Regions from separate parts of the Erwinia sp. AK-PDG3-5 genome, predicted to be linked through region 3. Evidence: predicted binding sites of a transcription regulator. Region 3 holds the regulator's gene; each other region holds the start of a gene.

Region 1 (7,739 bases), 1.7 Mb from region 3:
CGTTAGGCTGGGTTGAGCGCTAAGGAGAAAGCAGTAATGCAAACCTATGATGTTATCGTCGCAGGCGGCGGTATGGTTGGACTGGCGGTCGCCTGTGGCCTGCAGGGCAGCGGGATGAAAATCGCGGTACTGGAGCGTGAACCTGCCGCAGAACCGTCTGTGGCTGATCAGCCTGCGCTGCGGGTGTCCGCCATCAACGCCGCCAGCGAACGTCTGCTGCAGCATCTTGATGTCTGGACCTCGATTCTGGCGGCACGCGCCAGCGCCTATCACGGTATGGAAGTCTGGGACCGCGACAGTTTTGGTCACATCGCTTTTGACGATGGTCAGCAAGGGCTGGCGCACCTCGGCCACATTATCGAGAATCCGATTATTCATCAGGCGCTGTGGAAGAAAGCCAGCGAGCTGAGCGACATCACGCTGATTGCACCGGCAGAGCTCCAGCAGGTGGCCTTTGGCGACAACGAAGCCTTTGTCACCCTGAAAGATGGCAGCATGATGAGTGCCCGTCTGCTGGTGGCGGCCGATGGTGCTAACTCCTGGCTGCGCAACAAAGCGGATATTCCGCTGGCGTTCTGGGATTACGACCATCATGCGCTGGTGGCCAATATCCGCACCGGGCAGCCGCACGACGCGGTAGCCCGTCAGGTATTCCACGGCGACGGCATTCTGGCGTTCCTGCCGCTGAGCGATCCGCATCTGTGCTCGATTGTCTGGTCGGTTTCGCCGCAGGAAGCGACACGTTTGCAGTCGATGCCGGAAGATCTCTTCAATCAGCAGCTATCGGTGGCCTTCGATCTGCGACTGGGGCTGTGTAAGGTGGAAAGTGAGCGTAAAAGCTTCCCGCTGATGGGACGTTATGCCCGCAACTTTGCCGCGCACCGTCTGGCATTGGTCGGCGACGCCGCGCATACCATTCATCCGCTGGCAGGTCAGGGCGTTAATCTCGGTTTTATGGATGCCGCCGAACTGATTGGTGAAGTGAAGCGCCTGCACCAGCAGGGCAAAGATATCGGACAGCACCTGTATCTGCGTCGCTACGAGCGCAGCCGCAAGCACAGTGCGGCGATGATGCTGGCCGGAATGCAGGGCTTCCGTGAGCTGTTTAACGGCAATAACCCGGCGAAAAAGCTGCTGCGTGATATTGGTCTGAGCCTGGCCGATAATTTGCCTGGCGTGAAGCCACGTCTGCTGAAGCAGGCGATGGGGCTGAACGATCTTCCCGATTGGTTGCGGTAACCTTGCGATGCCGTTCAGGGCGAAGTTCACCTTGCCCTGAACGTTTTCCCTCCTCTGCTTTTCCCCTGTTGCTGCTAATCTTTACACCAACTTATTTGCCCACAGAAACGCTTTTTCAGGTGAGTGCAACGGCTGCCCCATTTTGGCCCATCGTTTGAAAAATTCTAATTTTACTGCCCACTTCGCATTACTTTTAATAATGCATAAATTGCTAACCTGAAGTTATTTTTTATCTGTTTCGCCTGAAACCCTTACTTTTAAACTGAATTTTTAGCGGTTGATTGCCGTTTATGTGCGGTTTGCCGCGGAAATCTGGTGAAAAATGCTGGAAACTCTGTTGCCGTTCCGCCCTGCACTGAAAAGATTCACCCCCGTTTAACTTATGGTTAATGGCAGCATTCGGTGGTAAGTTCAGAACCAGGGTATCGTTTGCGTTCCGGTCGCCACAGGCTGTGACCAGGCGCATGACAACTTGTAAAGCACAGGAATGATATGACTCAGCAGACCCCCTTATTCGAACAGCATCAGGCTTGCGGTGCGCGCATGGTGGATTTCCATGGCTGGATGATGCCGCTGCATTATGGCTCCCAGATGGATGAGCACCACGCGGTCCGGACTGATGCCGGCATGTTTGACGTCTCTCACATGACCATTGTCGATCTCAAAGGTGCGCGCACCCGGGAATTCCTGCGCTATCTGCTTGCCAACGACGTTGCCAAACTCACGGTGCCGGGCAAAGCCCTTTATACCGGCATGCTTAACGCATCGGCTGGCGTAATTGACGATCTGATTGTTTACTTTATGACCGAGGACTTCTTCCGTCTGGTGGTTAACTCTGCCACCCGTGAGAAAGACCTGGCGTGGATTGGCGAGCACGCGACACCGTTCGGCGTTGAGCTGACGCTGCGTGACGACCTGTCGCTGATTGCCGTGCAGGGTCCGCAGGCGCAGGAAAAGGCGCAGACGCTGTTTGACGAAGCGCAGCGCCAGGCCGTAGCCAGCATGAAGCCGTTTTTTGGCGTGCAGGTCGGTGAGCTGTTTATCGCCACCACCGGTTACACCGGCGAAGCAGGCTACGAGATTGCACTGCCCAATGAGCAGGCGGCGGATTTCTGGCAGAAGCTGCTGGCGTCAGGCGTGAAGCCTGCGGGCCTGGGCGCACGCGATACGCTGCGTCTGGAAGCCGGTATGAATTTGTATGGTCAGGAGATGGACGAGGGCGTCTCTCCGCTGGCCGCCAATATGGGTTGGACCGTGGCGTGGCTGCCGGAAGATCGCAATTTTATTGGTCGTGAAGCGCTGGAATCCCAGCGTGAAAAAGGCACCGAGCAGCTGGTCGGCCTGATCATGACTGAAAAAGGCGTGCTGCGTAATGAACTGCCGGTCCGCTTTACCGACGGCGAAGGCAATCTGCGTGAAGGTGTGATCACCAGCGGATCTTTCTCCCCGACTTTAGGGTGCAGTATTGCCCTGGCACGCGTACCGGCTGGCATTGGCGAGCAGGCTATCGTGCAGATCCGTAACCGGGAAATGCCGGTTAAGGTCACTAAACCGATTTTTGTACGCGCCGGTAAACCGGTCGTCTGATAACAATAACCTCTCAGGAGAGCCTGGCGATGAGCAATGTGCCAAATGAACTGAAATACCGTGACAGCCACGAATGGGTGCGCAAAGAAGCCGACGGAACTTACACCGTAGGCATCACCGAGCACGCGCAGGAGCTGCTGGGCGATATGGTGTTTGTTGACCTGCCGGATGTGGGTAACACCTACAGCCAGGGCGACGACTGCGCCGTGGCCGAGTCAGTGAAAGCGGCGTCGGATATTTACGCGCCCATCAGCGGCGAAATTATCGAGGTGAATAGCGCGCTGGACGGCGAACCGGAGCTGGTTAACAGCGCCCCGTACGCCGAAGGCTGGCTGTTCAAAATCAAAGCCAGCAATGAATCTGAACTGGATTCGCTGCTGGATGCCGATGCTTACAAAGGCAGCATCGACGAATAAATCATTGCCCTGCGGGACGAGCCCACTCGTCCCGCTTCTGCTTACCATGCCCGATTCAGGATTTACCGCTAATGACTCAGACTCTCAGCCAGCTTGAACACACCGGCGCGTTTATCGAGCGCCATATTGGTCCTTCGCAGGAGCAGCAAGCTGCGATGCTCAATGCCACCGGTGCCAGCTCACTCCATGACCTGATCGCGTCGATCGTGCCGGCAGATATTCAGTTGCCGAGCCCGCCTGCGGTGGGGGATGCCCTGACTGAACATCAGGCTCTTGCGGAGCTGAAGGCGATCGCCAGTCAGAATCTGCGTTACAAATCCTATATCGGCATGGGCTATACCCCGGTGCTGACCCCGCCGGTTATCTTGCGCAACATGCTGGAAAACCCAGGCTGGTACACCGCTTACACCCCTTATCAGCCGGAAGTGTCTCAGGGGCGTCTTGAAGCGCTGCTGAACTTCCAGCAGCTGACGCTGGACCTGACCGGTCTGGATATTGCTTCCGCCTCATTGCTGGACGAAGCCACCGCCGCCGCTGAAGCGATGGCGATGGCCAAACGCGTCAGCAAGCTGAAAAACGCCAACCGCTTCTTTGTGGCGGACGATATTCACCCGCAAACCCTCGACGTGGTGCGCACCCGTGCGGCGACCTTCGGCTTTGAAGTGCTGGTCGATAAAGCCGAAAAAGTGCTCGATCATCAGGAGGTGTTCGGGGTGCTGTTGCAGCAGGTCGGCACTACCGGTGAAGCACATGAGTACAGCGATCTGATTGCCGAACTGAAAAACCGCAAGGTGATCGTCAGCGTCGCGGCGGACTTTATGACCCTGGTGTTGTTGCAGGCACCGGGTAAAATCGGTGCGGATATCGTCTTTGGTTCCGCGCAACGCTTTGGCGTGCCAATGGGCTACGGCGGTCCACACGCCGCCTTCTTCGCCGCCCGTGATGAACATAAACGCTCGATGCCAGGCCGCATTATCGGCGTCTCGCGCGATGCCGCAGGCAATACCGCGCTTCGTATGGCGATGCAGACCCGCGAGCAGCATATCCGCCGTGAGAAGGCGAATTCCAACATCTGTACCTCGCAGGTCTTACTGGCCAACATCGCCAGCCTGTATGCGGTTTTTCATGGACCGGTAGGGCTGAGGCGCATTGCCTCCCGTATTCACCGTCTGACCGACATTCTTGCCGCCGGTCTGCAAAAAGGCGGCCTGACGCTGCGCCACCACAGCTGGTTCGATACGCTGACCGTGGAAGTCAGTGATAAAGCGGCCGTACTGGATCGTGCGTTAAGCTTCGGCGTGAATCTGCGTACCGATATTCTTAATGCCGTCGGCATTACGCTTGCTGAAAACACGCTGCGTGAAGATGTCGTCGCGCTGTTCTCGATTCTGCTGGGCGAAAATCACGGTCTGGATATTGATGCGCTGGACGCGTCGGTCGCGGAGGAAAGCACCTCGGTGCCGGCTGCGCTGCTGCGTAAGGATCCGATCCTGACCCATCCGGTGTTTAACCGTCATCACAGCGAGACTGAGATGATGCGGTATATGCACAGCCTGGAGCGTAAAGATCTGGCGTTGAACCAGGCGATGATCCCGCTGGGATCCTGCACCATGAAGTTGAACGCGGCGGCCGAGATGATCCCCATCACCTGGCCTGAGTTCTCTGAGCTGCACCCCTTCTGTCCGGCCGACCAGGCGACGGGTTACCTGCAGATGATTGGTCAGCTTTCCCAGTGGCTGGTTCAGTTAACCGGTTACGACGCACTGTGTATGCAGCCAAACTCGGGTGCGCAGGGTGAATATGCCGGCCTGCTGGCTATCCGTCACTACCATGAAAGCCGTAACGAAGGCGGGCGTAATATCTGCCTGATCCCAAGCTCCGCGCACGGAACGAACCCGGCCTCTGCGCAGATGGCGGGCATGTCGGTGGTGGTGGTCGCCTGTGATAAACAAGGCAACATCGATCTGCACGATCTGCGGGTCAAGGCCGAGCAGACCGGCGATGCGCTCTCCTGCATCATGGTCACCTACCCGTCGACGCACGGCGTTTACGAAGAAACCATCCGTGAAGTCTGTCAGATTGTGCACCAGTTCGGCGGCCAGGTTTATCTGGACGGCGCGAACATGAATGCCCAGGTGGGGATCACCACGCCTGGCTATATTGGCGCGGACGTTTCCCACCTCAACCTGCATAAAACCTTCTGTATCCCACACGGCGGTGGCGGTCCGGGTATGGGGCCTATCGGCGTAAAAGCGCACCTGGCACCGTTTGTGCCGGGTCACAGCGTGGTGCAGATTGATGGTGTGTTAACCCAGAACGGCGCGGTCTCTGCGGCCCCGTTCGGTAGCGCATCGATTCTGCCCATCAGCTGGATGTATATCCGCATGATGGGTGCAGAAGGGCTGAAGCAGGCCAGTTCTGTGGCTATCCTCAATGCCAACTACATCGCCACGCGTCTGCAGTCGGCCTATCCAATCCTTTACACCGGACGTGATGGCCGCGTCGCGCACGAATGTATTCTGGATATCCGTCCGCTGAAAGAGCAGACCGGGATCAGCGAGCTGGATATCGCCAAACGCCTGATCGACTACGGTTTCCATGCACCGACCATGTCGTTCCCGGTGGCGGGAACCCTGATGGTTGAACCGACCGAATCAGAAAGCAAGATTGAGCTCGACCGCTTTATTGACGCAATGCTGGCGATCCGCATGGAAATCGACCGTGTTGCGGCGGGAGAATGGCCTGCCGACAATAACCCGCTGGTCAACGCGCCGCATACGCAGATGGAAATCGTCGGTGACTGGGATCATCCGTACACCCGTGAACTGGCGGTGTTCCCGGCAGGCAGCGACAACAAATACTGGCCAACCGTGAAGCGTCTTGATGACGTGTACGGCGACCGTAATCTGTTCTGTTCCTGTGTGCCGCTGAGCGAATACGAGTAGTTATCCGGCAAATTGGCTACAGTAGAAAGGGCACATGAGGTGCCCTTTTTTTTTATGGGAGTGAAGTGATGAAAACGGCTTTAGTGACCGGCGGTGGACGCGGCATCGGCAGAGAAACGTCGCTGTTGCTGGCGCAGCGGGGATATCAGGTTGCGGTGAATTATCATCAGAACGCGGCAGCGGCAGAAGAGGTGGTGGCGTTAATCAAACGACAGGGCGGACAGGCATTCAGCGTGCAGGCGGATATTGCGCAAGAGCAGCAGGTGGAAGCGATGTTTGCACTGATCGACCGCCAACCGGGCACGCTGACCGCGCTGGTCAATAATGCCGGCATACTCTTTCAGCAGACCACGCTGGAGCAGCTGACCGCAGAGCGTATCAACCGGGTGTTTGCCACCAACGTCACCGGCTGTTTTATCTGCTGTCGCGAAGCGGTAAAACGCATGGCGCTGAATCATGGCGGGCAGGGTGGGGCGATCGTCAACGTCTCATCGGCAGCTTCCCGCTTGGGCGCGCCCGGCGAATACGTCGATTATGCGGCGTCGAAAGGGGCGATGGATACGCTGACCAAAGGGCTCTCGCTGGAAGTGGCGGCGCAAGGTATCCGGGTAAACGGTGTCCGGCCGGGCTTTATATACACCGAGATGCATGCCAACGGCGGCGAACCCGGCCGTGTTGATCGGGTGGCGTCGGCGATCCCGATGAAGCGTGGCGGTCAGCCTGAGGAGATCGCCCAGGCCATTTGCTGGCTGCTAAGCGATGAGGCCTCCTATATCACCGGCAGCTTTATTGATGCCGCCGGTGGGCGCTAACGGATGGCCGGGGTGCACCGCTAATGTTCCACCCCGGCGGTTTATTGTCAGAGCTTTTCACCCTGGCTGGCAATTACCTGCTGATACCAGCCGAAGCTCTTCTTCTTCGAACGTTTCAGGGTGCCGCTGCCGTCGTCGTTTTTATCAACGTGGATAAAGCCGTAACGTTTGCTGTACTGGCCGGTAGTAAAGGACACGCAGTCAATGCAGCCCCACGGCGTGTAGCCCATCAGCTCGACACCATCGTAGAACACTGCCAGCTTCATCTGTTCGATATGCGCTTTCAGATAGGCAATGCGATAGTCATCGTTGATCTGCCCATCGGCTTCCGGCTTATCGATGGCACCAAAACCGTTTTCGACAATAAACAACGGTTTCTGGTAACGCTCGTACAGCGCGGCCAGCGAATAGCGCAGCCCCACCGGATCAATCTGCCAGCCCCAGTCAGACGCCTTCACATGCGGGTTCGGCACGCTGCCCTCAAAGCCTGAAACCGCGCTGCCGGTGCCTTCGGCGTTGGCCTGCACCGCGTTGCTCATGTAATAACTCAGGCCGATATAATCCGCACAGCCTTCGCGCAGCACCTGTTCATCTTCATTCTGCATCTCAATATGGTATCCCTTGCGGGCCCACTCGTTGAGGATGTAGGACGGGTAATAGCCGCGCATATGCACATCGCCAAACAGATAGCGTTCGCGCATCGCTTCCTGCGCCAGCATCACGTCATCGGGATGGCAGGA
Region 2 (7,739 bases), 2.1 Mb from region 3:
TACTGACATGATGCAGCCGCTGGCTAACCTGCCGGTGACCATCTTTAAATTCGCCATGAGCCCGTTTGCCGAATGGCAGAGTCTGGCCTGGGCGGGCGTGCTGCTGATTACCCTCTGCGTGCTGTTGCTGAACATCCTGGCGCGCGTCGTTTTTGCCAAGGGCAAACATTAATTACTTAAGCGCGGCTGCGGCGGCGTGAATAAGCGAGAAAGAGAATGGCTGACAACACCTCAAGTAAGATGATTCAGGTTCGTGATTTGAACTTCTACTACGGGAAATTTCATGCGCTGAAAAACATCAATCTGGATATCGCGAAAAACCAGGTCACGGCGTTTATCGGCCCGTCAGGCTGTGGCAAGTCCACCCTGCTGCGTACCTTTAACAAGATGTTCTCGCTTTACCCGGAACAGCGGGCAGAAGGCGAGATTATGCTGGATGGCGAGAACATTCTCACCGCCAGCCAGGATATCGCGCTGCTGCGTGCCCGCGTCGGAATGGTGTTCCAGAAGCCGACGCCGTTCCCGATGTCGATTTATGACAACATCGCCTTTGGCGTGCGCCTGTTTGAAAAATTGTCCCGCGCGGATATGGATGAGCGCGTACAGTGGGCGCTCACCAAGGCCGCGCTGTGGACAGAAACCAAAGACAAGCTGCACCAGAGTGGCTACAGCCTGTCGGGTGGTCAGCAACAGCGTCTGTGCATCGCGCGGGGCATTGCCATTCGCCCGGAGGTGCTGCTGCTGGATGAGCCCTGCTCGGCGCTGGATCCGATCTCGACCGGCCGCATTGAAGAGCTGATCACCGAATTAAAGCAGGATTACACCGTGGTTATCGTGACGCACAACATGCAGCAGGCTGCACGCTGTTCCGATCACACGGCCTTTATGTATCTGGGCGAACTGATTGAATTCAGCGATACTGACACGCTGTTTACCAAGCCGCATCAGAAACAAACTGAAGACTACATTACCGGCCGTTACGGTTGAGTTGACTGGAGAGTACGATGGATAACCTGAATCTGAATAAACATATCTCCGGGCAGTTTAACGCCGAGCTGGAGCATATCCGTACCCAGGTGATGACCATGGGCGGCATGGTTGAGCAGCAACTGATGGATGCCATCAAAGCGATGCACAACCAGGATGGCGAGCTGGCGAAGCAGGTGATTGATGGTGACCAGAAGGTCAACATGATGGAAGTGTCGATTGATGAAGCCTGCGTGCGCATCATCGCCAAACGTCAGCCAACCGCCAGCGATCTGCGTCTGGTGATGGCGATCATCAAAACCATCTCCGAGCTGGAACGCATTGGTGATGTGGCCGAGAAGATCAGCCGCACCGCGCTGGAGAAATTCGGTCAGCATCACAAGCCGCTGTTGGTCAGCCTGGAGTCACTGGGTCACCACACCATTCAGATGCTGCATGATGTGCTGGATGCCTTTGCGCGGATGGATCTGGGCGCGGCGATTGAGATCTACCGCGAAGACAAGAAGGTCGATCAGGAGTATGAGGGCATCGTGCGTCAGCTGATGACCTATATGATGGAAGATCCGCGCACCATTCCCAGCGTGCTGACCGCGTTATTCTGCGCCCGCGCCATTGAGCGTATCGGCGATCGTTGTCAGAATATCTGCGAAATTATCTTCTACTTCGTTAAAGGGCAGGATTTCCGCCACGTTGGTGGTGACGAGCTCGATAAGCTGTTAACCGGCGACGACGAAGGCAGTAACTCCCCAACCTGACGCTCCCCACTGGCCGGCTTCCCCCGGCCAGTTGATCCTGCCGCGACTTTTCGTCTGGAATGTGACCGCCTGCCTACTTATACTTGCCGCACTCTATTTCTGGCAGGGAACACTCATGATTTCAAAGACGCCTGTAAAGGGCGCTACTCCGGGCAAAGCCATGCTGGCGGCGATCAGCGGTTATGCAATGGACGGCTTCGATCTGCTGATTCTGGGCTTTATGCTGCCCGCCATCTCAATCTCACTGGCGCTCAGCCCTTCACAGGCAGGTTCGCTGGTGACCTGGACGCTGATTGGCGCGGTACTCGGCGGCATACTCTTCGGCCACCTGAGCGATCGCTTTGGCCGCATCCGCGTACTGACCTATACCATCCTGATGTTCTCGGTGTTCACCGGCCTGTGCGCGGTGGCACAGGGTTACTGGGATCTGCTGGCCTACCGCACCTTGGCGGGCGTCGGGCTGGGCGGGGAATTCGGCATAGGCATGGCGCTGATTGCCGAAGCCTGGCCTGCTAACAAGCGTAACCGCGCGTCGGCCTGGGTCGGTATCGGCTGGCAGCTGGGCGTGTTACTGGCGGCATTTATCACCCCGTTCCTTCTGGGCTACATTGGCTGGCGCGGCATGTTCCTGGTCGGGTTACTGCCGGCTATAGCCTCCTTTATTATCCGCCGTGGCATGGGCGAACCCGCCGGATTTACCCAACATGTGGATGTGAATCAGGGCCTTTCGTTCTCAGCAAGGCTTAAGCTGCTGGTCAAGGATCGCGCGACCGCTAAGGCCAGCCTGGGGATTTTCATCCTCTGTTCGGTGCAGAATTTTGGCTATTACGGCCTGATGATCTGGATGCCAAGCTACCTTTCCAGCAATTTCGGCTTTTCGCTGACCAAGTCAGGGCTGTGGACGGCGGTGACGGTGATCGGCATGACCTTCGGTATCTGGCTGTTTGGCGTGCTGGCGGACCGCTTCGCGCGCTGGAAGATTTTCCTGCTTTACCAGTTTGGTGCGGTGATTATGGTGATCGTGTATGCGCAGCTGCGCGACCCGACCGTGATGCTGTTTACCGGAGCGGTGATGGGGATGTTTGTGAATGGGATGATTGGCGGTTACGGTGCTCTGATTTCGGACACCTACCCGGCGAAGGTGCGGGCAACGGCGCAAAACGTGTTGTTCAACCTCGGCCGTGGCGTGGGCGGCTTTGGCCCACTGGTGATTGGTCTGCTGGTGATCCACCTGTCGTTTACCGCGGCCATTACCCTGCTGGCGCTGATTTACCTGCTGGATATCTTCGCCACCCTGTTCCTGCTGCCTAAAAAGCAGGGCACGGAGGATTCGCTGGGCGCGATTGGCTAATCTGCTCAGGGGCGAAGAGGTTCGCCCCTGACGCCGCTTAACGGGTGATGTTCCAGCCTTTTGCCCGCCACAGTGCTGGCAGTTCGGCCATCTCGGTGAAAGGGGTGACCAAAGGGTGATCCAGCGGCTTATTATGCGCATCCGCGCAGAAGTAAAACACCGGAATGCCTGCCGCAATACCGGCTTTTGCCCCCGCTTCAGAGTCATCAATTAAAATGCACTGCCCGATGGGAACGTTCATCTCGCGGGCGGCGTGGTACATCAAATCCGGATCGGGTTTCCAGCTGCCAATGTCATAGCCGCTGTAAAGGCGGTCGGTAAACCACGGTAGCATCTCCGTCAGCCCCAGCGAGTGCTGCATTTTTGGCACCGTTCCGTTGGATACTACGCACATCGGCACGGTAATCTGCTCAAGCAGCGCTTTTGCGCCGGCGATCGGCTTTAATTCCAGATCGAACAGCCGCGCCACTTCTTTGCGGTATGCCGGTTCGAACTCCTCTTTGCTGACGCTCAGATGATGCTCGGCGCACACCTCGGCAATAATGTCGTACAGCTTGACGCCTTTGTACTTTTCAAACATCTCCTGCAGTGAAAGGTCGCCGCCAAACTGCGCGAAGGTATTCACGTAGGCCTGGGTACAAAGCAGTTCACTGTCCACCAGCGTTCCGTCGCAATCAAAAAATACACAGCCAACAGTCATCGGTGTCTCCCTGAGTTTTTTTACGGTCTCTCCACTTTGACTTACCTGCGGCTGAATTGCGACTGAGAAATGTCAATTCCAGTTAGTGGTTGTGAACGTCTGTAAAACGCGGCGCAACCGGTTGCGAAAAAACCTGTCGGTTAGCTCCCAAAATCAGAATTTTAGGTTAGGATAGCCGTCGACAACTTTTCTCCGTTTTGGAATCACATAATGACTAATCCAGGCCTACTACAGCGGATCTTTAAACTGCAGGAACACGGCACCACCGTACGTACTGAAGTGATTGCAGGTATCACCACTTTCCTGACGATGGTGTATATCGTTTTTGTGAACCCACAGATCCTCGGTGTGGCGGGCATGAACACCCAGGCGGTGTTTGTCACCACCTGTCTGATTGCCGCGTTCGGCAGCATCCTGATGGGCCTGGTCGCTAACCTGCCCGTGGCACTTGCGCCGGCAATGGGCCTTAACGCCTTCTTTGCTTTCGTGGTGGTGGGTGCGATGGGTATCTCCTGGCAGGTGGGTATGGGTGCCATCTTCTGGGGCGCGGTTGGCCTGCTGCTGCTGACCATTTTCCGCGTGCGCTACTGGATGATTGCCAATATTCCTGCCAGCCTGCGCGTGGGTATCACCGCCGGTATCGGTCTGTTTATTGCGATGATCGGCCTGAAAAATGCCGGCATTATCGTTTCTAACAAAGATACGCTGGTGGCGGTCGGCAATCTGACCTCACACAGCGTGCTGCTGGGGGCGCTGGGATTCTTTATTATTGCCATCCTGGCTTCCCGCAATATTCATATCGCGGTGCTGGTGTCGATTGTGGTGACCACGCTGATTGGTCTGGCGATTGGTGATGTGAAATACGGCGGCGTGTTCTCCGCCCCAACCGGCATTACCTCGATTGTGGGGCAGGTTGACCTGGCCGGATCGCTGAACATTGGCATGGCCGGCATCATCTTCTCCTTTATGCTGGTTAACCTGTTCGACTCCTCCGGTACGCTGATTGGCGTCACCGACAAAGCGGGTCTGACCGATGAGAAAGGCACCTTCCCACGCATGAAGCAGGCGCTGTTTGTTGACAGCATCAGCTCGGTGGCCGGTTCTTATATCGGCACCTCTTCCGTGACGGCTTATATCGAAAGCTCTTCCGGTGTTTCCATCGGGGGCCGTACCGGATTGATGGCGGTGGTGACCGGTATCCTGTTCCTGCTGGTGATGTTCCTGTCACCGCTGGCGGGCATGGTTCCAGCCTATGCGGCGGCGGGTGCGCTGATTTATGTTGGCGTGCTGATGAGCTCAAGCCTGGCGCGCGTGAAGTGGAATGATCTGACTGAAGCCGTTCCGGCCTTCGTCACGGCGGTGATGATGCCATTTAGCTTCTCCATTACCGAAGGGATTGCGTTAGGCTTTATCTCTTACTGCGTGATGAAGTTTGGCACCGGTCGCTGGCGTGAAATCAGCCCATGCGTGGTAGTTGTCGCGCTGCTGTTTGTGCTGAAAATCGTGTTTATCGACGCGCATTAATCGCGTTAAGCAGGCCAGCTCCGGCTGGCCTGTCGCTTTCTCAACGCCGGCGTTCGCTGCGCTTTCCGTACCTATCCCTGAAACACTTTCTCCGCTGGCAGACTGGTCAGACGCAGCATGCGTTGGCCCATCGCCGGTTTGTTGACCTGAATATCCTGCAGCCGCGTCCAGTTCTTCTCTTCATCAGACTCCCAAAGATGCAAACGCTCGCTGCCGGGTGACAACGCACAGGACCAGATCAATAAGGGTTCGACGTCAGAGACCGCCTGAATATCGGGATACGCCAGCGAGCGTAAACGGCCAGAGGCGGGATGCAGCCGCAATGACTCGCTGCTGCCTTCTTTCACCCCGGTGAGCTTCATCAGGCTTTTACGCAGTGCCCACAGCTGGATAGCGGCTTCGCTGGGGTCGGTCTGCGCATTAATCCAGGCGCGTTCAGCGGAAGAGAGGCCTTGCATATACTGCTCCTGCGTCTGTCGACTGTGCGCACGTACAATCTCAATGCCCAGCCCGACATGACCGCCTTCCTCGGCCAGCAGGACGCCAATAATGTTACCGGCATAGGCCAGGCTGAAGTCAGGCAGATCGGGATCGGCAAACACCGGGCGGCCACACGCGCTGAGCGTCATTTCCGGCAGCTGTGAAAGGCCATAAACGCGCAGCATCAGGTCAGCCAGCAACGCGCGGGCCGCCAGATAACGCACACGGCGCTTTTCAGCCAGCGTGCTGGAGAAATCAAGCAGGGGTTGTGAAAGTCGCTGTACCGAAGGGAGTCCCTGGGTAAGGGTCCGGCGTGCAAAATGACTGGCCATCTGTCGCTCCGTGAAAATGGTCGGAAAATCATCGGGGCTATTGTAAGAATTTTCTTAGCAAATATCACCTCACTTTACGTGTAAGTGCAGACTTTCAGATTAAGATCATGTTTTTGACGATAGCTGAGCAGCATTGGACGTTTTGCAGAGAAAAGAGGGGAAACGGGCGTTTCCCCTTTGATTTATTTACCGATGCAGAAGCTGGAGAAGATGCGGCCCAGCAAATCATCAGAGGTAAATTCGCCGGTGATTTCGCTTAACGCCTGTTGCGCCACTCTCAGCTCTTCCGCCAGCAGTTCGCCAGCACGGGCGCCCAGCAGCTGCTCTCTTCCCTGAAGTAAGTGAGTAGCCGCTAACTCAAGCGCCTGCAGGTGACGACGACGCGCCAGGAAGCCACCTTCCATATTGCCGGAGAAGCCCATGCTCTCTTTCAGATGGTTGCGCAGCACGTCAATGCCGTCGCCGGTGCGGGCCGACAGGCGAATAAGTGAGTGGCCATTCACTTCCGTCAGACCTTGCGCCTCGCCGGTGACGTCCGCTTTGTTACGCACCACGGTGATCGGCAGAGTCGCGGGTAAACGGGCAATAAAGTCTGGCCAGATTTCGGCAGGCTCGGTGGCGCCGGTGGTGGTGCCGTCAACCATAAACAGCACGCGGTCTGCCTGTTCGATCTCGTTCCACGCACGTTCAATGCCGATGCGCTCAACTTCGTCGCTGGCCTCGCGCAGTCCGGCGGTATCAATGATGTGCAGCGGCATACCGTCAATATGGATATGCTCACGCAGCACGTCGCGGGTGGTACCGGCGATATCGGTCACAATTGCCGCCTCACGGCCTGCCAGCGCATTCAGCAGGCTGGACTTACCGGCATTGGGGCGACCGGCGATCACCACCTTCATACCTTCCCGCAGCAGGCTGCCCTGACGCGCTTCGGCCCGCACGCCATCCAGATCGGCAATCACCTGTTCCAGCTGCGCTTCAATTTTGCCGTCTGACAGGAAGTCGATCTCCTCATCAGGAAAGTCGATAGCCGCTTCGACGTAGATTCGCAGGTGAGTAAGTGCTTCCACAAGATGGTTAACGCGCAGCGAAAACGCCCCCTGCAGGGAGTTCAGCGCCGAGCGCGCCGCCTGTTCAGAACTGGCATCAATCAGGTCGGCAATCGCCTCAGCCTGCGCGAGGTCCAGCTTGTCATTAAGGAAGGCGCGCTCTGAGAATTCGCCGGGCCTGGCGATACGCAGGCCAGGCATGGCGACAATGCGCTTGAGCAGCAGGTCGAGGATCACCGGGCCGCCATGACCCTGCAGTTCCAGCACATCTTCGCCGGTAAAGGAGTTCGGGCCTGGGAACCACAGCGCAATGCCCTGGTCCAGCGCTTTCCCGTCGGTATCACGGAAGGGCAGATAGTCGGCGTAGCGGGGTTTAGGCAGCTTGCCCAGCAGTGCCTGAGCAACCTCAGCGGCTTTGCTGCCGGAAATGCGCAGGATGCCCACACCACCGCGGCCTGGCGGCGTCGCCTGGGCGACGATAGTCTCGCTATGACTCATATTCGACTCTCTTTTTTTGGCAAAAAAATAAGGCGGTCAGTGACCGCCTTATAGTACACCCTT
Region 3 (7,739 bases):
ATGGTAACGATGCGTTTACTTATCACGCTCTTCATGCTGGCCTTTGCCCAGCTGTTTTTCAATATGGCGCACGCATCGCCACATGCCCCTATTAATGCAAATCATCATAAGGCAGATAGCAGCACGCCTGCCCGAGAGGATGAGCGACGTAAACGCCGACCGGTTAAAGCCAACAGCACAAAAAAAGTTAAAGAATCCACCAGCAAAAAATCTCGCTTAACCTCAGTACAGAAGTTGAAGCTTAAAAAGAAACCTTCGCTGCAAACCGCCTCTGTTGAGACTGCCCCGTTGCACTCCAGCAAATACAAAAAGAAAACCACCTTAAACGCCGGAAAAAAACGCTATGGCCGCCATCGTGGCAAGGTTGTCGATACTGCTGAAGAGCTGACGTCAGATTCTGTTTCTGCGCCATTAAAGTTAAGCAAAGCTCACCGCGCCCGTTATCAAAAAGCCCGTGAAACAGCGATGACCAAACTAATGGGCCAGTTAGGTAAACCTTACCAGTGGGGCGGAACGTCGCCTAAAACCGGCTTCGATTGCAGCGGCCTGGTGTGGTATGCCTACAAAGATTTAGTGAAGTTTAAAATCCCGCGCACGGCGAATGAGATGTATCACCTGCATGATGCGGCTTCGATAAAACGTGATGAGCTGGAGAAAGGCGATTTAGTCTTCTTCCGCATTAACGGGCGCGAGACGGCGGATCACGTTGGCGTGTATCTGGGTGGTGGGAAGTTTATTCAGTCGCCACGTACTGGCAAGGATATTCAGGTCAGCGCCCTGGCAGATGATTACTGGCAGCGCCACTATATTGGTGCCCGCCGGATGATGACGCCAAAAACCATTCGATAGCAGAAATACTCAGAGCCGATCGTCAGACCGGCCCTGTTTGCACTTAATGCATGATCGCGGTGAAGCTAAACGCCATAATCATCAACAGTGCGCAAACCGTGGTCAGTAACGAGAATTTCAGATCGGTATCCATTTTTAATCCTAAATAGCCCTACAGTTTATGATGCCATCAATTTTCCCATACTTGACGGTAAAAATCTCGTTTTCTCTGCCAAGCCTTGTTAGAATTCTTTTTTTGTTGCGCAACGGCCCGCACCTTAAGGTGTTTAGCGGTCTTTAATCAGCGCTTTTTCCTTCCTGACGACTCCGGACAGCAACTAAAAAACGACTTCAGACGTCAGGTTTTCGATCTCACCAGGCAAACGATTAACAACAGGCTTATCAAACAGTTAAGATAGGCGCAGGAGTAGTTATTTCATGGCAACAATTAAAGATGTGGCAAAGCAAGCCGGGGTGTCCACCACCACCGTCTCCCACGTCATCAACAAGACCCGTTTCGTTGCAGAAGAAACGCGGGAAGCCGTGTGGGCCGCTATTAAGGCGCTCCACTATTCACCCAGCGCGGTTGCCCGTAGTCTGAAAGTGAATCACACCAAAACCATCGGGCTGCTGGCTACCTCGAGCGAGGCGCCCTATTTCGCCGAAATTATTGAAGCCATTGAAAACCGCTGTTTTGCCAAAGGCTACACGCTGATCCTCGGTAACGCCCACAATGATCTTGCCAAGCAACAGGCCTATCTGTCGATGATGGCGCAGAAACGCGTCGATGGCCTGCTGGTGATGTGTTCCGAATACCCGGACGAGCTGATCACCATGCTGGAAGATAACCGCAATATTCCGATGGTGGTGATGGACTGGGGTAAATCGCGCGGTGACTTTACCGATACGGTAGAAGACAACGCCTTTGAAGGCGGTTATCTGGCTGGGCGTTATCTGATCGACCGTGGGCATCGAGATATTGGTGTCATCCCGGGTCAGATGGAGCGCAACACCGGCGGTGGCCGTCTTGCCGGATTTATGAAAGCGTTGTCTGAAGCGGGCATTACCCTGCGTGACGAGTGGCTGGTTCAGGGCAATTTCGAACCAGAATCAGGTCATCAGGCGATGCAGCAAATCCTCTCACAGAAGCAGCGTCCAACGGCGGTGTTCTGCGGTGGCGATGTGATGGCGATGGGCGCAATTTGTGCGGCTGATGAGATGGGCCTGCGCGTTCCGCAGGATATATCGGTGATCGGGTACGATAACGTGCGCAACGCCCGTTACTTCACACCGGCGCTGACCACGGTTCACCAGCCAAAAGAACAGTTGGGCGAAACCGCCTTCGATATGCTGTTGGATCGTATCACCAGCAAGCGTGAAGAACCGCAGACGATTGAAGTACATCCTACATTGATCGAACGCCGTTCGGTTGCCGATGGTCCCTTCCTGGATTATCGCCGCTAATCCCGCTTAGTGCTGAGGGAGAATTCTCCCTCGGCACACCCTGTTGGCTCAGGACTCTTCCTTCAGCCATTCACTGTTCAGCGTGTCACTGTCACCCAGATAATCCAGCAACCAGCTCAGCGCCGGTGAAGCCTGCTGCTCAGACCAGCTCACGCAGCACGGGCTGTCCGGAAATCCGCCTTCCAGCGTCAGTTCATGCAAAGCGCCCTTTTGCAGCAGGGGTTGCGCCAAATGGCCCGGCACCATCCCCACGCACAAGCCCGCCAGCAGGCAGTCAAACGCGCTTTCCCAGTCTGGCACCACCAGCCGCCGCTGATTATCCAGTGTCCACGTGGTGCGTTTCGGCAAGGCTCTTGAGGTATCTTCCAGCACCAGTGAAGGCCATTCGCCGATCGCCTCTTCACTGGTTTCTGCGTGCTGACGTGCCAGCGGATGATTCGAGGCGACTACACAGCGCCAGTTGAGCGCGCCCATATTGCGGAAGGCGAACCGGCCTCCTACCGGGATAGCCTGTGTCGCGCCGATGGCCACATCCACCCGCCCGTCGGCCAACGCATCCCAGACGCCGTTAAATACTTCTGCTGACAGATGCAGTTCCATATCCGGGAAGTGTCGATAAAAGTCGACTACCAGCTGCCGGGTGCGCTGAGATTTAACGATGCGATCGACGGCGATATTAATTTGCCCTCGCCAGCCGTTAGCGACCTGCTGGCACTGTCGCCGGGTGGCGAGCATTTTTTTGATGACACTACGCCCTTCCTGGATGAATACCCGTCCCGCATCGGTCAGCACCACATCGCGATGGCGACGCTCAAACAACGGCACGGCAAGCCATTCCTCCAGCTGCCGCACGGTATAACTGATGGCTGAGGGTACGCGATGGAGCTCTACGGCGGCTGCGGTAAAACTGCCGCTGCGGGCAACCGCATCAACCACTTCAAGGGAATGTTCTGACCACATAATCTGCCTGCAATATTTTTGAACGCAACCTGCAAATATTACCGTTTCACAAGCTGTATGGCACGCGATTACACTCTGCGGCGTTTCGTTCATCACAAATAAAGAGAAAAAGAATGCCTTCGAAAGGATTTATTGTTTACCTGGCGCTGTTAAGCGTGGCAGGTTTCCTCGCTACCGATATGTACCTGCCTGCCTTTGGTGCCATGCAACAAGACCTGCAAACCGATGCCGGGATCATCAGTGCCAGCCTCAGCCTGTTCCTGGCGGGTTTTGCCATCGCCCAGCTGTTTTGGGGTCCATTGTCGGATCGTATTGGCCGTAAGCCTGTACTGTTGATGGGTCTGAGTCTGTTCGCCGTCAGTTGTGGCGCGATGTGGTGGGTAAATTCTGCTGCTGCCCTGCTGGCGTTGCGCTTTGTGCAAGCGGTGGGGATTTGTGCCGCTGCCGTCAGCTGGCAGGCACTGGTTGTCGACCGCTATTCCGCCAGCCAGGCAAACCGCGTATTCGCCTCGATCATGCCGTTAGTGGCACTCTCGCCTGCGCTCGCGCCGTTACTGGGCGCCTGGTTACTCAACCATTTCAGCTGGCGCGCCATTTTTGTCGCCCTGCTGTTGGTCGCAGTGGTGCTGCTGATTTCCACCTTGTTCCTCGCGCCAACGGTGAAGAAGCCGGTGGTGGATGGCGTGAAGAAAATGGGCTTTTTCAGCCTGTTAAAATCGCCGGTTTACAGCGGTAACGTGCTGATTTATGCCGCCTGTTCAGCCAGCTTCTTCGCCTGGCTGACCGGGTCGCCCTTCATTCTTGGCGCTCTGGGCATGTCTCCCGGTGACATTGGGCTGAGCTACGTGCCTCAGACGCTGGCCTTTTTGATTGGCGGCTTTGGCTGCCGTACGTTGCTGAAACACACTGAAGGCCGCTCCCTGCTGCCCTGGTTGCTGGCAATCTATTCCCTCAGTATTGTGGCTTTCTTTATCGCCGCGCAGATTGAAGATCCGTCTATGGTGGCGTTATTGCTGCCGTTCTGCGGTATGGCGTTAGCAAACGGTGCGATTTATCCGATTGTCGTGTCGAATGCCCTCTTACCTTTCCCGCAATCGAGTGGTAAAGCCGCTGCCCTGCAGAACACGCTGCAACTGGGTTTGTGCTGTATCGCCAGTCTGATTGTTTCCACATTTATCAGCACATCGCTGTTCACCACCTCGCTGGTGATGATCTCAACTGTTGTTCTGGCAGGAATCGGCTATATTTTACAACGGGCGAAGGCGGAAAAGCTGGCTCTGGCGGACGCACACAGCGGTCGCTAACAGCTTGATTCCAATTGGTTAGCACCCTAACAATAAACAATTGAATATTGCCTGGCGTGAGCATATACTCATTTCAGGCAACACAAAATAACAAGTTCGTCGCAATTTTTTGAGTCCTGACAGGGTGGTCAAGGTGTTATCCCGCGCGGCATTCGTTGCGCAACTCTGCAGGCACTATTCTTAACAATCCTCTGTAACGCCGGATATCAGGCGTACGGTTTATCCGTGCGTGTTCTCAAATCCTGTAGAAATTGTCTATTCTATTTCTCAGGTTTCAATCACACAGGGTGATGGAGAAGCTATGAGTTCATCGTGTATAGAAGAAGTGAGCCTGGTCGAGGATCATTGGTATCGAATCGTCCAGGAAATGCTACGCAATGCGGATATTGAGGTCAACGGCACACGCCCCTGGGATATCCAGATTAAAAATCCGGAGTTCTTCAAGCGCGTGATGCAAGAGGGCTCACTGGGATTGGGCGAAAGTTATATGGATGGCTGGTGGGAATGCGAAAATCTGGATATGTTTTTCCATCGCGTTCTGGTCGCTAAACTCGATCAACAACTCCCCCACCACTTTAAAGATACGCTCAGAATAGCTGCCGCCAGATTAACCAATCTGCAATCACGAAAACGCGCCTGGATTGTTGGTAAAGAACATTACGATCTGGGTAACGATCTGTTCTCACTGATGCTTGATGATCATATGCAATATTCCTGTGGCTACTGGAAAGAAGCGCAAACGCTGGAAGAAGCACAGAGTGCTAAATTAAAAATGATCTGCGATAAACTGCAATTAGCACCGGGCATGTCACTGCTGGATATTGGTTGTGGTTGGGGCGGACTGGCTGAATATGCCGCCAAAAATTACGGTGTCAGCGTATTTGGCGTAACGATCTCTGCTGAACAGCAGAAAATGGCCCAGCAGCGATGTGAAGGGCTGGATGTCACTATTCTGTTGCAAGATTACCGCGATTTAAACCAGCAGTTTGACCGCATATCTTCCGTAGGCATGTTTGAACATGTTGGACCTAAAAACTACGCCACCTATTTTGACGTGGTAAACCGCAATCTGAAACCTGACGGTATTTTCCTGCTCCACACCATAGGTGCCAATAAGACCAATGAACATGTTGATCCCTGGATCAATAAGTACATTTTCCCCAATGGCTGTCTGCCTTCAGTACGCCACATCTCTGAAGCGCACGAGCCGCATTTCGTTATGGAAGACTGGCACAACTTTGGTCAGGACTATGACACCACTCTGATGGCATGGCACGAGCGGTTCCTCGCGGCCTGGCCCCAGCTGGCAGAAAAATACGGTGAGCGTTTTAAACGGATGTTCGTCTATTACCTGAATGCCTGTGCCGGCGCTTTCCGCGCCCGCGATATTCAACTGTGGCAGGTGGTCTTTACCCATGGGGTTGAGGGCGGTTTACGCGTCCCGCATTAAGATCGCTCAAAAAAAAGGCTGACAAGATGAATTGTCAGCCTTTTTTTATTTTATGGGTTACTCATCAAGCTCTGAGGCTGCCGCAGCAAGCAGAGCCGCTTCACGTTGAGCCAGTACCCGTTCGACGGTTTCGACAATCGCCTGGGTATGAGGATCGATTTCAATATTCACCCGATCACCCAGACGTTTCGCGCCCAGCGTGGTTCTCGCCAGCGTTTCAGGAATAAGGTGGACACAGAATTTAGTTTTAGTCACTTCACCCACAGTCAGACTGATCCCTTCAATGCCAATAAAGCCTTTATGAAGGATATATTTCATCTGCTGAGCGTCCTGCGGCTTAAACCAGATTTCGCGATTATTCTCAGAGGTAATAATTTTGCTGATTTCTGCGGTGGTCATAATGTGCCCGGACATCAAATGACCGCCAATTTCATCGCTGAATTTTGCCGCACGTTCAACGTTAATCGTATCGCCGACGTTAAGGTCGCCAAGATTCGTAATACGCAATGTCTCTTTCACTAAATCAAAACTGACGCGATCGCCCTGCACTTCAGTTACCGTCAGGCAGCAGCCATTGTGAGAAACAGATGCGCCCAACTCCAGACCCGGCAACAATTCAGCCGGTAAGCGGACGATATGCGTACGGAAATTAGGTTTCTCTTCAATTGCCAGCACCTCTGCGGTGCCCTGCACAATACCGGTAAACATAGTCATGGCCTCAATAATTGAATTCTTGCACTAGTTTGCCCTGGCTAAGTGAGAAAACCAAATGCAACCGGATGATTTAACGTGACATGAAGAGCTATTCTTAACGCGAATCATTGGCTATTTCCTCTGCGATCATTACACTGTGCGGCCTGCCCTGCTGATAATTCGCTAAAATAACGTTTTTTGCCTTCGCAGAGCCCCTTCCTCCCGCTAATTCAATAGGTGTATAAGTGCAGAAGTACCTGACAGAGGCGCGTCAATTATTAGCGCTGGCAATCCCGGTGATCCTTGCGCAAGTTGCGCAAACCGCAATGGGTTTTGTTGATACCATTATGGCCGGCGCAGTGAGCGCCACGGATATGGCCGCCGTCGCCGTGGGCACGTCTATCTGGTTGCCTACCATTCTCTTCGGCCATGGTCTGTTACTGTCACTTACGCCTGTTGTTGCGCAATTTAACGGCTCCGGCCGACGCGATCGCGTGGCTTATCAGGTTCGCCAGGCTTACTGGCTGGCTGGCGTGGTCGCCATCGTGATCATGGTGGTGCTGTATAACGCCGGATTTGTTATCCGTTCGATGAAGAATATCGACCCGAAAATGGCGGAGATTGCTGTCGGCTATCTGCATGCGCTGCTATGGGGCGCGCCGGGCTATCTGTTCTTCCAGGTCATGCGCAATCAGTGCGAAGGGTTATCTAAAACCAAACCTGGCATGGTGATGGGCTTTATTGGTCTGCTGGTGAATATCCCGGTTAACTATATCTTCATTTATGGTCATTTCGGCATGCCGGCTCTCGGCGGCGTGGGCTGTGGCGTGGCAACGGCTTCGGTCTACTGGGTGATGTTTATCGCCATGAAGTATTGGGTCAGCCGCGCGCGCTCCATGCGTGATATCCGTCTGACCGATCGCTTCACCCGTCCCGATCATGCGGTTCTATGGCGCCTGTTCAAGCTCGGCCTGCCGGTGGCACTGGCGCTGTTCTTCGAAGTGACGCTGTTTGCCGTGGTTGCCCTGCTGGTTTCACCC

The links. Region 3 encodes PurR, which represses purine synthesis genes. Its sites were predicted from a motif close to CANGCAAACGTTTGCNTG; they were not measured.
Region 1: a site for PurR is predicted at 1,658-1,675, ahead of gcvT (glycine cleavage system aminomethyltransferase GcvT). Genes of this name have one in related genera too.
Region 2: a site for PurR is predicted at 3,904-3,921, ahead of AC1UKS_RS00125 (NCS2 family permease). Genes of this name have one in related genera too.

The regions. Positions count from the first base shown of each region.
Region 1 covers NZ_CM165967.1:951,605-959,343, forward strand. Annotated here, with positions in the region: gene ubiH (2-octaprenyl-6-methoxyphenyl hydroxylase) at 1-23, shown strand, start outside; gene ubiI (FAD-dependent 2-octaprenylphenol hydroxylase) at 37-1,239, shown strand; gene gcvT (glycine cleavage system aminomethyltransferase GcvT) at 1,732-2,826, shown strand; gene gcvH (glycine cleavage system protein GcvH) at 2,856-3,242, shown strand; gene gcvP (aminomethyl-transferring glycine dehydrogenase) at 3,314-6,187, shown strand; gene AC1UKS_RS04410 (SDR family oxidoreductase) at 6,256-6,999, shown strand; gene AC1UKS_RS04415 (6-phospho-beta-glucosidase) at 7,047-7,739, opposite strand, start outside.
Region 2 covers NZ_CM165967.1:22,412-30,150, forward strand. Annotated here, with positions in the region: gene pstA (phosphate ABC transporter permease PstA) at 1-172, shown strand, start outside; gene pstB (phosphate ABC transporter ATP-binding protein PstB) at 217-987, shown strand; gene phoU (phosphate signaling complex protein PhoU) at 1,005-1,742, shown strand; gene AC1UKS_RS00115 (MFS transporter) at 1,858-3,093, shown strand; gene yieH (6-phosphogluconate phosphatase) at 3,131-3,793, opposite strand; gene AC1UKS_RS00125 (NCS2 family permease) at 4,004-5,317, shown strand; gene AC1UKS_RS00130 (4'-phosphopantetheinyl transferase family protein) at 5,389-6,129, opposite strand; gene mnmE (tRNA uridine-5-carboxymethylaminomethyl(34) synthesis GTPase MnmE) at 6,312-7,676, opposite strand.
Region 3 covers NZ_CM165967.1:2,692,347-2,700,085, forward strand. Annotated here, with positions in the region: gene AC1UKS_RS12365 (C40 family peptidase) at 10-849, shown strand; gene cydH (cytochrome bd-I oxidase subunit CydH) at 893-982, opposite strand; gene purR (HTH-type transcriptional repressor PurR) at 1,267-2,292, shown strand; gene punR (DNA-binding transcriptional activator PunR) at 2,341-3,252, opposite strand; gene punC (purine nucleoside transporter PunC) at 3,366-4,556, shown strand; gene cfa (cyclopropane fatty acyl phospholipid synthase) at 4,858-6,006, shown strand; gene AC1UKS_RS12395 (riboflavin synthase subunit alpha) at 6,064-6,714, opposite strand; gene AC1UKS_RS12400 (MATE family efflux transporter) at 6,945-7,739, shown strand, end outside.